Regions from separate parts of the Roseibium sp. HPY-6 genome, predicted to be linked through region 3. Evidence: riboswitches for the same ligand, from Rfam matches in the RefSeq annotation. Region 3 holds a riboswitch; each other region holds the start of a gene.

Region 1 (3,898 bases), on a different contig from region 3:
GATGCATGAGGATGCCGCGCTCCTGGTGCTGGATGGACTGGTTGCCGGTCATTGCGCCGCGTCTGCAGTGCCGGATGGTTATGCGAGCGAAAATCTTGGCGACGGCATTCTGGCGCCGGGCCTCGTCGATCTTCAGGTCAATGGTGGCGGTGGCCTGATGCTCGGCGATGCCGAAACGCTCGATGACATCGCACGCATTTGCAAGGCGCACCTGCCGCTTGGAACAACGGCAATGACCCCGACACTGATTACCGACACACGCGAAACGACGCGAAGAATTGTCGAACTGGGGATTGCTGCGGCGGAAAACACCGTCGCCGGATTTCAAGGCCTGCACCTGGAAGGCCCGCATTTGTCTGCCAGTCGAAAGGGGGCGCATGACGCCGGGTTGATAAGGCCGATGGATGACGACGACAGCGCCCTTTACCTTAAAGCTGCTGATCGTCTTCCGAGTCTGATGATGACGGTAGCCCCTGAAACGGTCACATCCGCGCAGATAACCATGCTTTCAAATGCCGGCATCCATGTCAGCCTTGGACACACTGGTGCCGGATATGACCGTTGTCGCCAAGCCGCAGAAGCCGGAGCCGCCTGCGTGACGCATCTCTTCAATGCAATGAGCCCGCTTCAACACCGCGAACCCGGGTTGGTCGGTACCGCGCTTGATCTTGGCTCGTTGAGTGCAGGCCTCATCGCTGATGGGCTCCACGTCGATCCGGTCGCGATCAGGATCGCGCTGAAGTCGAAAACCGGGCCCGGCAGTATTTTTCTCGTGACCGACGCCATGTCACAGACCGGAACGGACGTGACCACCTTCACGCTCGGCGAACGCAAAATATTCAGGCAGGACGGAAAACTGACACTTGCCGACGGCACGCTCGCGGGCGCCGACATCGATCTGCCTGCGTCGGTCCGGTTCCTGGTTGATCGCATCGGTGTCGACCTGGAAACGGCACTTGCCATGGCAACCAGCATTCCGGCGGATGTCATCAACCGTCCGGTTGGCCGCCTAAAAACCGGTCGCGCAGCCGATTTCGTGCTCTTCAACGGGCCTGACTTAGGAGTAAAGCGGGTTTGGCTTGGCGGCCGGAGCCAGTAACCAGTAGCCAGTAGGCAGTCGCAGGCCGCACCGTTTCAGTGTCTCACCATTCCGAAGTGTAATTGTTCAGAGTGAGCATGGGAATCGGCATAAGCTAAGCGATGCCAGGACGGGCTGGTCGCGAAAAGGGTGAGGGCGGTTGCATGATCTACGAGACGGTTTCGGTATTTGCGCCTGTAATCCTGAGCGCAATCTGCATACCGTTTGTCTTTCGGCGCGCCGGCTTCAGCGGAAAACTCCTATGGCTCACATGGCTTCCGGCTGCCGTTGCCGTTTTTTCGTTTCTTGCTGTGATGTTTGATGAGCGCGGTCTCTTGTCCGGCCCCGTCGGAAACTGGGCCATTGCCGCCTGTCTTATCATGCTTGCGACATCCGATTGGCCCGCCAAAGGAGACCGGGAATAACCCGGTTGGAAAAAGGGCTTTACCGGGAGAATAAGCGGCTCAAAAACACACAACATCACACCCCGCAAAAAGGATGCAGGCGCTTGTCTTGGCTGAATTGTGTTTGGAAAAAATGGCTCCCCAGGCCGGACTCGAACCAGCGACCCAGCGATTAACAGTCGCTTGCTCTACCAACTGAGCTACTGGGGATCACCACGTCAGGGCCGGTACGTGACCGCCCCCGTCGATGAGGATGCGTATATCAAAGGCTTGAACTGTTTGCCAAGCCCCTGAAGGTGTTTTTTTCATCGTGCCGTCATTTTTTTGCTTCGGATGTGGAAAAGAGTAGATAAAACAGCGCCCTAGAGCGATCAAAGTTGTTGAAACCAATACAAAGCGTCAACAGGCCCCTGCGGGCAATGCGGGGCTGGTTGTTCGGAACAACCAGGTCTCCACGACAACCGATAAAATCAAAGCGAATTTATACGCCCGGCCAGTTCTCGCGCTTGTTTCAAGCTGAATATCCGTTTAGGAAGGTTTTTGACGGTTCCGGTGAGGGATGTGCCCGATCCGGATGAAACGGGAATCCGGTAATGCGCCTGGCGCCAGTCCGGAGCTGCCCCCGCAACTGTGAGCGGTGAGCGTCTGCATATGATCCACTGGTCGAGAGGGACCGGGAAGGGATGCAGGGCGCGTTGAACCGCAAGCCAGGAGACCGGCCGTCGCATCTTCAACCCTTGACGCTGTCGGGTGGACGGCTGGGAGAGCGACGTGAGTAAACAACCGGGACGAAGGTCCACTCTTGTCTTTGGCGGTGCCCGTTCGGGCAAGAGCCGTTTTGCCGAAAAACTTGCAATGGATTCGGGTCTTGAGAAGGTCTATCTCGCGACCGGTGCGGCTTATGACACTGAAATGGCTGACCGGATTGCGGCCCACAAGGTCCAAAGAGGTGCAGGCTGGACCACGATCGAAGAACAGCTGGATCTTGCAAACCTGCTCTCGAGCGAATGCCGCGAAGACAGGGTTGTCCTCGTCGATTGCCTGACGCTTTGGCTGTCTAATATCACATTTGCCGAGAAAGACGTCGCCGCTGAATGCGCGAACCTTTGTACGGTGATCGGCTCGCTCAAGGGTCCAAGCATTTTCGTTTCGAACGAGGTCGGCATGGGTATCGTGCCGGAGAACAGACTTTCAAGGTCGTTCCGCGATGCGCAGGGCAGACTTAATCAGGATATCGCTCAGGCTTGCGGCCAGGTCGTTTTTGTCGGCGCGGGCCTGCCTTTGCTTTTGAAACCCAACCCCCAGATGGAAATCACACTATGACGACAAGCGCTCTTCAACCGGGACAGAAGATTCCCGCAACGATCGTGACTGGGTTTCTTGGGGCGGGCAAAACCACTTTGATCCGCAATCTGCTCCAGAATGCAAACGGCAGAAAGATCGCGTTGATCGTGAACGAGTTTGGCGACATGGGGTTTGACGGGTCGCTCGTGAATGGCTGCGCGGATCCGGACTGTGCTGCGGACGAAGTGGTGGAACTCACCAATGGCTGCATCTGCTGCACAGTTGCCGATGATTTTCTGCCGACAATGGAAATGCTGCTGTCGCGAGAAACGCCACCAGAGCACATTGTGATTGAAACGTCCGGACTGGCGTTGCCGCAGCCGCTGGTGCGAGCATTTTCCTGGCCGAGTGTGAAAACGAGGGTCACCGTGGATGGCGTAGTAACCGTTCTCGATGCTGCGGCCCTCGCAGAAGGCCGCATTGCGCTCGACGAGGCTGCGCTCGAAGCCCAAAGGGCTGCCGATGAAGCGCTCGACCACGAAAGCCCTGTTGAGGAACTCTTTCATGATCAGCTTCGCTGCGCGGATCTCGTCGTTCTCAACAAGGCGGATCTTGTCGCACCGGATGCCATGGTGTCGGTAGAGGAACGGATCCAGGGTGAGGTCCGCCCTGCGGTGCACATTGTGTCGTCTGAAAAGGGAATGCTGCCCATTGAAGTTCTGCTTGGGCGCGAGTCTGCTGCTGAAAACGACATGGCGATGCGTCACGAGCATCACCATCATGACCATGACCATGACCACCACGACGACGATCACGACCATGACGATCACCACGAACATCACGACCACCATCATCACGACGACTTTGAAAGCCACGTGATCGACGTTCAAACCTTCGGATCATTGAGAACACTTGAGACCAAGGTTCTTGAGGCGATGAGGCAAAAAGGTGTCCTCAGGATCAAAGGCGCGGTCGGTATCGACGGGAAGCAGGCGCCCGCCATGGTGCAGGCCGTCGGACCGCGCGTTGAGACCTGGTTTTCTGCCGGAGCGGACTCATCCGGTCGCCTTGTCGTGATCGGTCTCAAGGGTTTTGACCTAAACGCAGTGTGCGAGCTGCTCGGCAGCGTCAG
Region 2 (3,898 bases), on a different contig from region 3:
AGTTGCTCGTGACAGAAACAGCGATGCCCTTGACGTGCTGGCCAGACTGACGTCCAAAAAAGGGAACGGCATCAATGCGATCAAAGTTGCTTATCTGCAGAACGAACAGCTTCTGTCGGGCCAGCAGAAGATCAACGTGCTGAATGCGATGAACCTTTGCGAACGGCTGATCTGGCTTTTCGGAGAGGCCGGGGAGGCTTATGGGAGATTGGGGAAGAGCCAGGTCGAGGTCCTGTCATCCGTATTTGAGACACCGTTGGCGGGAGAGCGGCTCCGGGCTTGATCACCAGTCTCGTTACGGCGCATCGAGGCCGGCCATACGATTGGCGCCGCACCAACACATCGATCAGGCTGGGCGGCTTGATGCAACGGGTGCGCTCTTTACCGGTCTTGACCCTTGTCATAGACCAACTGGGCCCTGTCTCTACCTGTAGACCACGGGATTTGTCGCATTTTCCAGTTGGAGGGCCGCCGCCGCCTTGCTGTTCCTGTTGACGAAAAGTGTCGCGTCGGATGCAGCAATCTCGTTGATCGGCAGGGAATGCGCGGGAACTTTTTCCAACAGGATCTTGGCCGCCAGCGTGGCTGCAGCTTCTCCGCGCTCACGATACTCTGTTCCGAAAACCAGCGTGACGTCTTCCTCGCTGTAGGCCGTGGAGGACGAGACACTGACAAGATCTTCCGGGATGATCTCCCTCAATACGCTGTGATGGGCGACGTAGGACGATGAAGAGGTCACGTAAACCGCGTCTGAAGACGCCAATTCGGGTTGGAAAGAGGCTATCTGGAGATCCTTTTCATCCGCATCGGGGGCGAACCTCAAAAGCTTTGGCACAATCCCGCGCTTTTCTGCCGCGAGCATGAGGCGGTCAGCTTCCGCGACTGCATTGCTCTCCCGCGGGTCAAACAGGATCGCCAGCGTATTGAGGTCGTGGATGTTTCCCAGCAAGTCGAGAATAACTTCCGGCGACAGGGACATTTTCGCACCGGTCAGACCAGGAGGCGGTGCATCAAGCGAAGGCACCAGGCCAACGCCCACAGGGTCGGTGACAATGTTAAAGACGCGAGGCACCGTCTCCAGCTCGAAGTTCTGAACGGTCAGGGTGGCCGTGGTGCCGAAGGTGTAGATCAGATCCTTCGATTGCAGGTCTTCCCGCCTTTCGCGCAAGAACCCCGCCAGTTTTGTCTGATCGCGCTCGGCATCGAAGTATTCAATTTTCGCGTTAATGCCGAGTTCGTCCAGCTTTTCGGCGAAACTGTATTCGGCCGGTGTCAGGCCGCGCCATGTAATCATCACAATGGCCTTGGCAGCTTCCTCAGTTCGTGCAGCTCCCGGTATCGCGATGAGTATCGCAAGTAGTACCAATCGAAAGATCAACCTGATGCCTCACTGTTATTTTTCTTTGGTCAGGCTCGTCTTTATTTGCGAGCTTTTTCAAACAATCATATTTGCCTTTTGCTTGGCATCAATGACCATTTGCTTTTTCTTTGGATGCATAAATTTTAGATAAATTTGATTGGTCTCCTGCTTAAGAACGCGTGAGACGGGCTGGTTGCCGCATGCGAGTTTCCTCGTTGACAGATCCGGCGAATTTCGTCACACAGATTACATGGTTCCCGTATTCGAAGCCGGATCGGGATTAAAAGGGAACACGGTGCGGCGTAGCCAGAAGGCACCAAATCCGTGACTGCCCCCGCAACTGTGAGCGGCGAGCGAACCTGAAAACACCACTGGGATCTCCCGGGAAGGATCAGGCCAGCTTTGACCCGCAAGTCAGGAGACCTGCCATTTCATCTTCAACTTCAACCCGGACGGGGTGTTCCGGAGGAGCGGGTGACATGGCGATACAGCGACAGCTGACAAAGTTTGACATTCGGTTCTTCAAAGCCCCGTGCATTCGCGGAGGGCGACATGAACCGGACACAGAACGAACCTTCTGAATTCCATCCAACTTCTCTTGCCAGGACAAGCCTGAGTGGACGCGCCGCCAGAGCGATGTGTCCGAATGGATCGAGGTTGCCTATTGCATTGCAAAATGATTGTAATGTAATAACATTACATATGTTGGAATTATGTTCCCCATGTGAGGCTGCGTCGGAGGCGTTTGCAGGCGGAGCAGGAAGAGCATCCTCAGCGACTTCGCAAGGACATCTCAAGACCTCGGGGGACAGCAAATGAGTGGTGAGACCCACAAGATCTTCGTTTGCACCTCCTGTCGTCACAAGGGTACGGATTGCCGGCCGGGATTTGAACTGATCAGCAACCTGCGGGACGCTTTGCAAAAGGCACTGCCGTTGACGGGTCCCGAGTTCGAGGTATCCGGAATAGCCTGTATGGCCGGATGTTCGCGTCCCTGCACGGTGGCTTATCGTGCCAGCGAAAAGGCAACCTACCTGTTCGGTGACATAGATCCGGATACGGACATTGACGACCTCGTTGCCTTCGCTCAGCAATACCGGGATCTTGAAGACGGGTGGTGCAATTCCGGGGAAAGGCCCGGCAAGCTTGCGCACACGGCACTTGCCCGTATTCCAGCAGCGATGATTGTTACCGAACTCAACAAGGCAGGCGTTTCGTGAGCGGCGCGGCTCTTTCCGTCAGAGACGCCGGCTGGCGTGCCGGGCAGGGCGAGACCATCCTGCATCCGGTCAGCTTCGACCTTGCTGCCGGCCAGGTTCTGGGGCTTGCAGGTGCGAACGGTGCAGGAAAATCCACATTGTTGCGTCTGCTATATCGCTTTCACCGACCGAGCACAGGCGCCGTATTTCTGGACGGTGTCGATATCTGGAAGATGTCTGCAAGGTCTGCGGCGAGAAAAGTTGCTGCCGTTCTGCAGGAGCAACCAACCGACTTCGCTTTGAGCGTCGGGGAAATCGTCGCTCTTGGACGACGTCCGCATGGCACCGGTTTTTCCGGAAACGGGGACAGAGACGCGGAGGTCGTGGAAAGCTCACTGGACAGGATGGGGCTTTTGCCGTTGGCATCACGTTCCTTTGGCACTTTGTCGGGCGGTGAAAGACAGCGCGTCATGGTTGCCCGGGCTTTGGCTCAAGAGCCTGAGCTGCTGATCCTGGACGAGCCGACGAACCACCTAGACATCCGTCATCAGCTCGAGATTGTTGCGCTTATCAGCAGCTTGAACATCACAATCGTGACAAGCCTGCACGACCTCAATCTTGCAGGGCGCGTCTGCGACCGTGCCTTGCTGTTGCACCGTGGAAGGGCTGTTGCGTTCGGTGTTCCCGAGGACGTCCTGACGCCGGATCATATCGAAAAGGCCTATTCCGTTAAGGCGCGGCTTGAACAATTCGCTTCGAGCGACCAGCCGCATCTCACCTTTCATCTGTAAACTTCGGAGACTCCCATGAAACGCTTGGCACTCAGTCTGGCCACCATTTTCCTATCCACCGGTGCTATGGCGGAAACAACCGTTCAAAGCTGCGACCGCGAAGTGACATTCGACGCTCCCCCAAAGGCCGCGATTTCGAATGACGTCAACCTCACCGAAATGATGCTCGTGCTCGGGCTGCGGGACCACATGGTCGGATACACGGGTATCTCCGGCTGGAAAACGCTTGATGAGGAAATGCGTGAAGGTGTTGCGGAACTTCCGGAGCTATCCGCAAAATATCCGACCAAGGAAGTTCTGATCGGAGCTGACGCTGATTTCTATTTTGCCGGTTGGAACTATGGCATGAAGGTGGGTGGTGAAGTCACACCGGAAACCCTTGAACCCTTCGGCATCAAAGTCTACGAGCTGACAGAGTCGTGCATCCATATCGGCGACAAGCCCAAGGTTTCGATGGCGGACATGTACAATGACCTGACCAATCTTGGAAAAATCTTCGGGGTCGAAGACACTGCTCTCGACCTGGTTGCCGGCTACAAGGCTGATCT
Region 3 (3,898 bases):
GCCGGACGGTTTGCGCCGCCGTCCCCCAAAACCCAAGGGCCCCAGAAGGACCGAAATCAGAAAGAATCCACCAGCCGTGAGTACGATGGCGGGGCCGGAGGGCGTTTCCGGAAAAAGATAGGAAAGAGTCAAGCCGACCCAACAACTCGCGAGTGCAAAGAAGAAAGATAGACCAAGCTGCCCGGTGATCGTGCTTGACCAATATCGTGCTGACGTTGCGGGAAGAATCATCAAGCCGACAGCCATTAAAGTGCCCAGTGTTTTGAACGCAGCCAGCAGGTTCAGCACAAGCAGCAGCATGAAGGCTTGCTCGATCAGCCAAGGCCGTTTGGTCTGTGCCTCAAAAAAGGTCGGGTCACATGTGCTGATGATCAAGGGACGCAGCAGAACGGCGAAGGACACGAGTGTGACGGTCGCCACGCCACCGACGAGGATCATAGACGCGTCGTCGATGCCGAGGATGGACCCAAAAAGGAAACTCTTCAGAGGAACTGCCGATCCAGCGGCCGAGAGGATGAAAATACCGGCTGCCAAAGCGATCAGGTAAATGGATGCGAGGCTCGCATCGCTTCTGAGGATTGTTTTGCGCGCTAACAAGGCCGTCAAGGCAGCCGCCACAACCCCGGCGACAAGTCCGCCGACAAGCAGTGACGTCACCGACAGCCCGGCGACGACAAATCCGATCACGACACCTGGTGTTATGGCATGGGCCATGGCTTCCCCAGCCAGTGAAAGCCTGCGCAAAACCAGGAAAGCGCCAACGGGAGCGACTGAAGCCGAAAGAGCGGTAGTAGCGACGAACGCGCGTTGCATGAAGGCAAAGCTCCACATCTCAGAGAAAAGCTCAAACACGCACTGCATCCTCTCGAGAGGCGCGGAACATCCAAGATGCCTGGCTTTTGGAGAGATAGTTTTGCGCGACAAGCCGTTCTGGCGTCAGGATCGCATCGACTGAACCATGACAGGCTTCGCCATTCCCAAGGAGCAATGCGTTGTCGCAGTGATCCAGAACCGATGACAGATCATGGACCACCAACACAACAGCACGGCCTTCGTATCGCCAGCGGTCGATGAGCGTCAAAAGATGTGCTTCTGTGGTCTGGTCTACAGCGGCAAATGGTTCATCGAGTAGGATGAGAGGGGCGTTTTGCATGATCACACGCGCGAAAAGCGCACGTTGTAGTTGCCCCCCTGACAGCGTGTGCAAAGACCGATCTGCGATATCAAGCACGCCTGCCGCATCTAGTGCCGATGAGACTTTGGCGTTGGTATCGCGATCCAAGCGACCGCCAAGTCCAAAGCCTTTCCAAGCCCCCATCGCCACCAGATCCCGCACCCGCAATGGAAAGAGGCGATCAAATTCAGTCATTTGGGCCAGATACCCGATCTCTTTCGGCTGCTCGTTTGGCCAATGGAACTTGCCAGACAAAGGGCTGATCAAGCCCAGAAGCATCTTCATGAAAGTGCTTTTGCCAGAGCCGTTCGCACCCAGAATCGCAAGCGTCGAGCAACGCTCTACGTCCATCGACAATCCTCGGAACAGCGTCAGTTCAGGATAGCCAAGCGCAAGATCGCGGATTTCCAGAACCGCCGACATTTAAAGCACCGCCGAGATGCACAGCCAAAGCAAAAAAGACACAGCTAGGGCAGAGCCGATCAAAGAGACGGTGCTCAAATTGGTGAGACAGAAGCTTTTCCGGTATGGCGTTAGCTCCGGCTGGTCTGGTTCGTTTGCCTCGCGCATCGCGGCCTCCGCTTCAGCGGGGGCAATGAGATACGTCGATGTAGGTACGCAGTCGCGTCGAACATGTTTGCCTCTCTCCAGGACACCCCGCCTGGGTCAGTTAAACTCGCGATGGCAGGTCTCCTGACTTGCGGATCGTCGCTCTCCCGAACCTTCCCAGGCGGATGCCCAGTGGTCTTTGTCGGGGTCGCTCACCGCTCACAGTTGCGGGGGCAGTCACGGATTTAGCGCCTTTTGGCTACACCTCACCGTGTTCCCATTTCATCTCGCCGACTCAACGATCATTGAGAACCATCAAATGTAATTAACGCTTTCCGGGTGAAATGGTCAATGATCAGTCTCGCCGAATTGGAATGTCTGGTTTTCTGCTACTGCGAGCCATTTGTGCAGAATGCAGCATTGGGCAAAATGGGCTCAAAGCTGCCATTCGTGCACCGCGCAGCATTTGGTAAAATGGGCTCACTGCGAGCTTTCGTTGCGACCCGTACGAATGGCAGTATTCCTTGTCGCACGATCCTGGCCCTCCGCGCCGTAGCAGACCTAACCTTACTTTGCCATTTGATGCCTATCGCGAGTATCTCGCGACCTGGACACGCACTACATTATCAACGGCTCGGCCAGGATATGGGTTACGGTGGTTATTTTTGGGGCTGCTTTGCGATGCGCGATGACCCGTAGTTCAACAGTGACGCCTTCAGTTGCGAAACCGGCAACTTCAATAGCTGTCCACGCCGGATAAGGCTCAGACATTCTTTGTGCCCAGATTGCCCGGAACGTGGATAGGTATTCGCGCAGACCCACGTGATAGCGCGTGACTTCCACCACATGGGCTGCGCTCAGTCCTGCTTCAATCAATACGTCGAACACCTGGTCAAGCGCAGTGTTTATTTGCGTGGCGACATCTGCCCAAACCTTGCCGTCCAATCCGGCACCATTGAACCCGGTTAGAAACACAAATCCGCCAATTTCCGACCCGGGCGCCATCTTCCAGTCCTGATAAAGTTTAGACATGTGTGGGGGAAAGGATATGCCACCGAGGCAGCAACCCGGTGGCATATCCTTTCCCCCACACATCGCGTTTGAATGCCCACTCAATCTCTTTGCCCGGCCAACCTGGAGGGAACCAAGCTCCCGCTCTACCTACTCACTGGCCAGTTGCTTTCTCTACTACAGAAAAATTGCTGTACCCTTGGACACTCCATGCGCCGGCAAAAAGGCACAAGTTCCGCCATGCCCCAGCGGTGTCCTGTGGTCCACCGATAAACCGGGTCACTTCGGCATCAGAAAGAAAGGCGGTCCAAGCTGAAAAATCCGATGCATTCGGACGTCTAAGGAGAAGACGCTCCGTTTCTAGCATGTTGTGCCTCTCAATGGTTGTTGGTGGGCAGCCCATACTCTCGGGACAAGACAGGTCGATGACAGTGTCGGCGGGTCGTCGTCATCGCATGCCATGTGATTGGCGGTCCTCGCCCAGTAGCCATCGGCAAACTCGCTGTTATGCCAGGTAGTTGCGTTCCTTAAAACTCAAATGGGAGAAGGTTCTGCTCAAAACACGGCTCTCGAAACTCAGGCAACTTAGCGCTTTTGTTGCGGTTCGGGATAGAAAGTGCCCCACTTACAAATTGTGTTGTCACTAGCGAGAATTGTCGCGATTTCTGCCAACCAGAAAAGTCACCAACCGGACAAATAGTGTAGGGCGATCAGCCGGCATCGGGCCGGCTGAATGAAAGATTGCAAGGCCTGAAAAAGGGGTGGGTGCTGAGATTCAACGTCGACGAAGTGAGACAATGTTCGCTTTCAACAAGCTCCGTTGGAGACTAGATTAAATGCATGCGTGTTTCTGACGGATGCATTTCTATTCGACCTTTGGGCGTCGAAGACAAGGCAAATTACTGCCACTTTTTGTCGGATCTTAGAGTATCGGGTTCGCTCAGAGGAGAAATTCGCCCAGGATCTGGGATCAGGCTCTTGTCAGACTGCTCGATCGAAGAGCTTCATGAGAAGTTTGAACAATCTCTTGAAAACCACATAGGACGAACACCTTGCCTTTTTGGAGTCGAACTCGTTGTCGCAAATAGTCTTATTGGATCAATCGGTTCTTATGAGATTGACGCGAGCCGGATGGGCTTGAGTTATTGGCTCGGTGCGCCCTTT

Evidence for each region. A riboswitch is a leader RNA that binds a small molecule or an ion and turns the genes downstream of it on or off. The one in region 3 is predicted to bind cobalamin.
Region 1: another riboswitch for cobalamin. It lies ahead of cobU (bifunctional adenosylcobinamide kinase/adenosylcobinamide-phosphate guanylyltransferase); the one in region 3 lies ahead of ABVF61_RS30995 (metal ABC transporter ATP-binding protein).
Region 2: another riboswitch for cobalamin. It lies ahead of ABVF61_RS02310 (DUF1636 family protein); the one in region 3 lies ahead of ABVF61_RS30995 (metal ABC transporter ATP-binding protein).

Annotation. Positions count from the first base shown of each region.
Region 1 covers NZ_JBEWCD010000002.1:2,975,151-2,979,048, forward strand. The annotation lists gene nagA (N-acetylglucosamine-6-phosphate deacetylase) at 1-1,099, shown strand, start outside; gene ABVF61_RS24760 (hypothetical protein) at 1,243-1,503, shown strand; tRNA gene ABVF61_RS24765 (tRNA-Asn) at 1,617-1,692, opposite strand; cobalamin riboswitch at 2,010-2,220, shown strand; gene cobU (bifunctional adenosylcobinamide kinase/adenosylcobinamide-phosphate guanylyltransferase) at 2,254-2,805, shown strand; gene cobW (cobalamin biosynthesis protein CobW) at 2,802-3,898, shown strand, end outside.
Region 2 covers NZ_JBEWCD010000001.1:471,244-475,141, reverse strand. The annotation lists gene ABVF61_RS02320 (Na/Pi cotransporter family protein) at 1-283, shown strand, start outside; gene ABVF61_RS02315 (ABC transporter substrate binding protein) at 425-1,366, opposite strand; cobalamin riboswitch at 1,595-1,805, shown strand; gene ABVF61_RS02310 (DUF1636 family protein) at 2,176-2,580, shown strand; gene ABVF61_RS02305 (ABC transporter ATP-binding protein) at 2,577-3,350, shown strand; gene ABVF61_RS02300 (ABC transporter substrate-binding protein) at 3,366-3,898, shown strand, end outside.
Region 3 covers NZ_JBEWCD010000004.1:165,964-169,861, reverse strand. The annotation lists gene ABVF61_RS31000 (metal ABC transporter permease) at 1-852, opposite strand, end outside; gene ABVF61_RS30995 (metal ABC transporter ATP-binding protein) at 845-1,597, opposite strand; cobalamin riboswitch at 1,841-2,055, opposite strand; gene ABVF61_RS30990 (Rid family hydrolase) at 2,342-2,728, opposite strand; gene ABVF61_RS30985 (GNAT family N-acetyltransferase) at 2,889-3,101, opposite strand; gene ABVF61_RS30980 (GNAT family N-acetyltransferase) at 3,575-3,898, shown strand, end outside.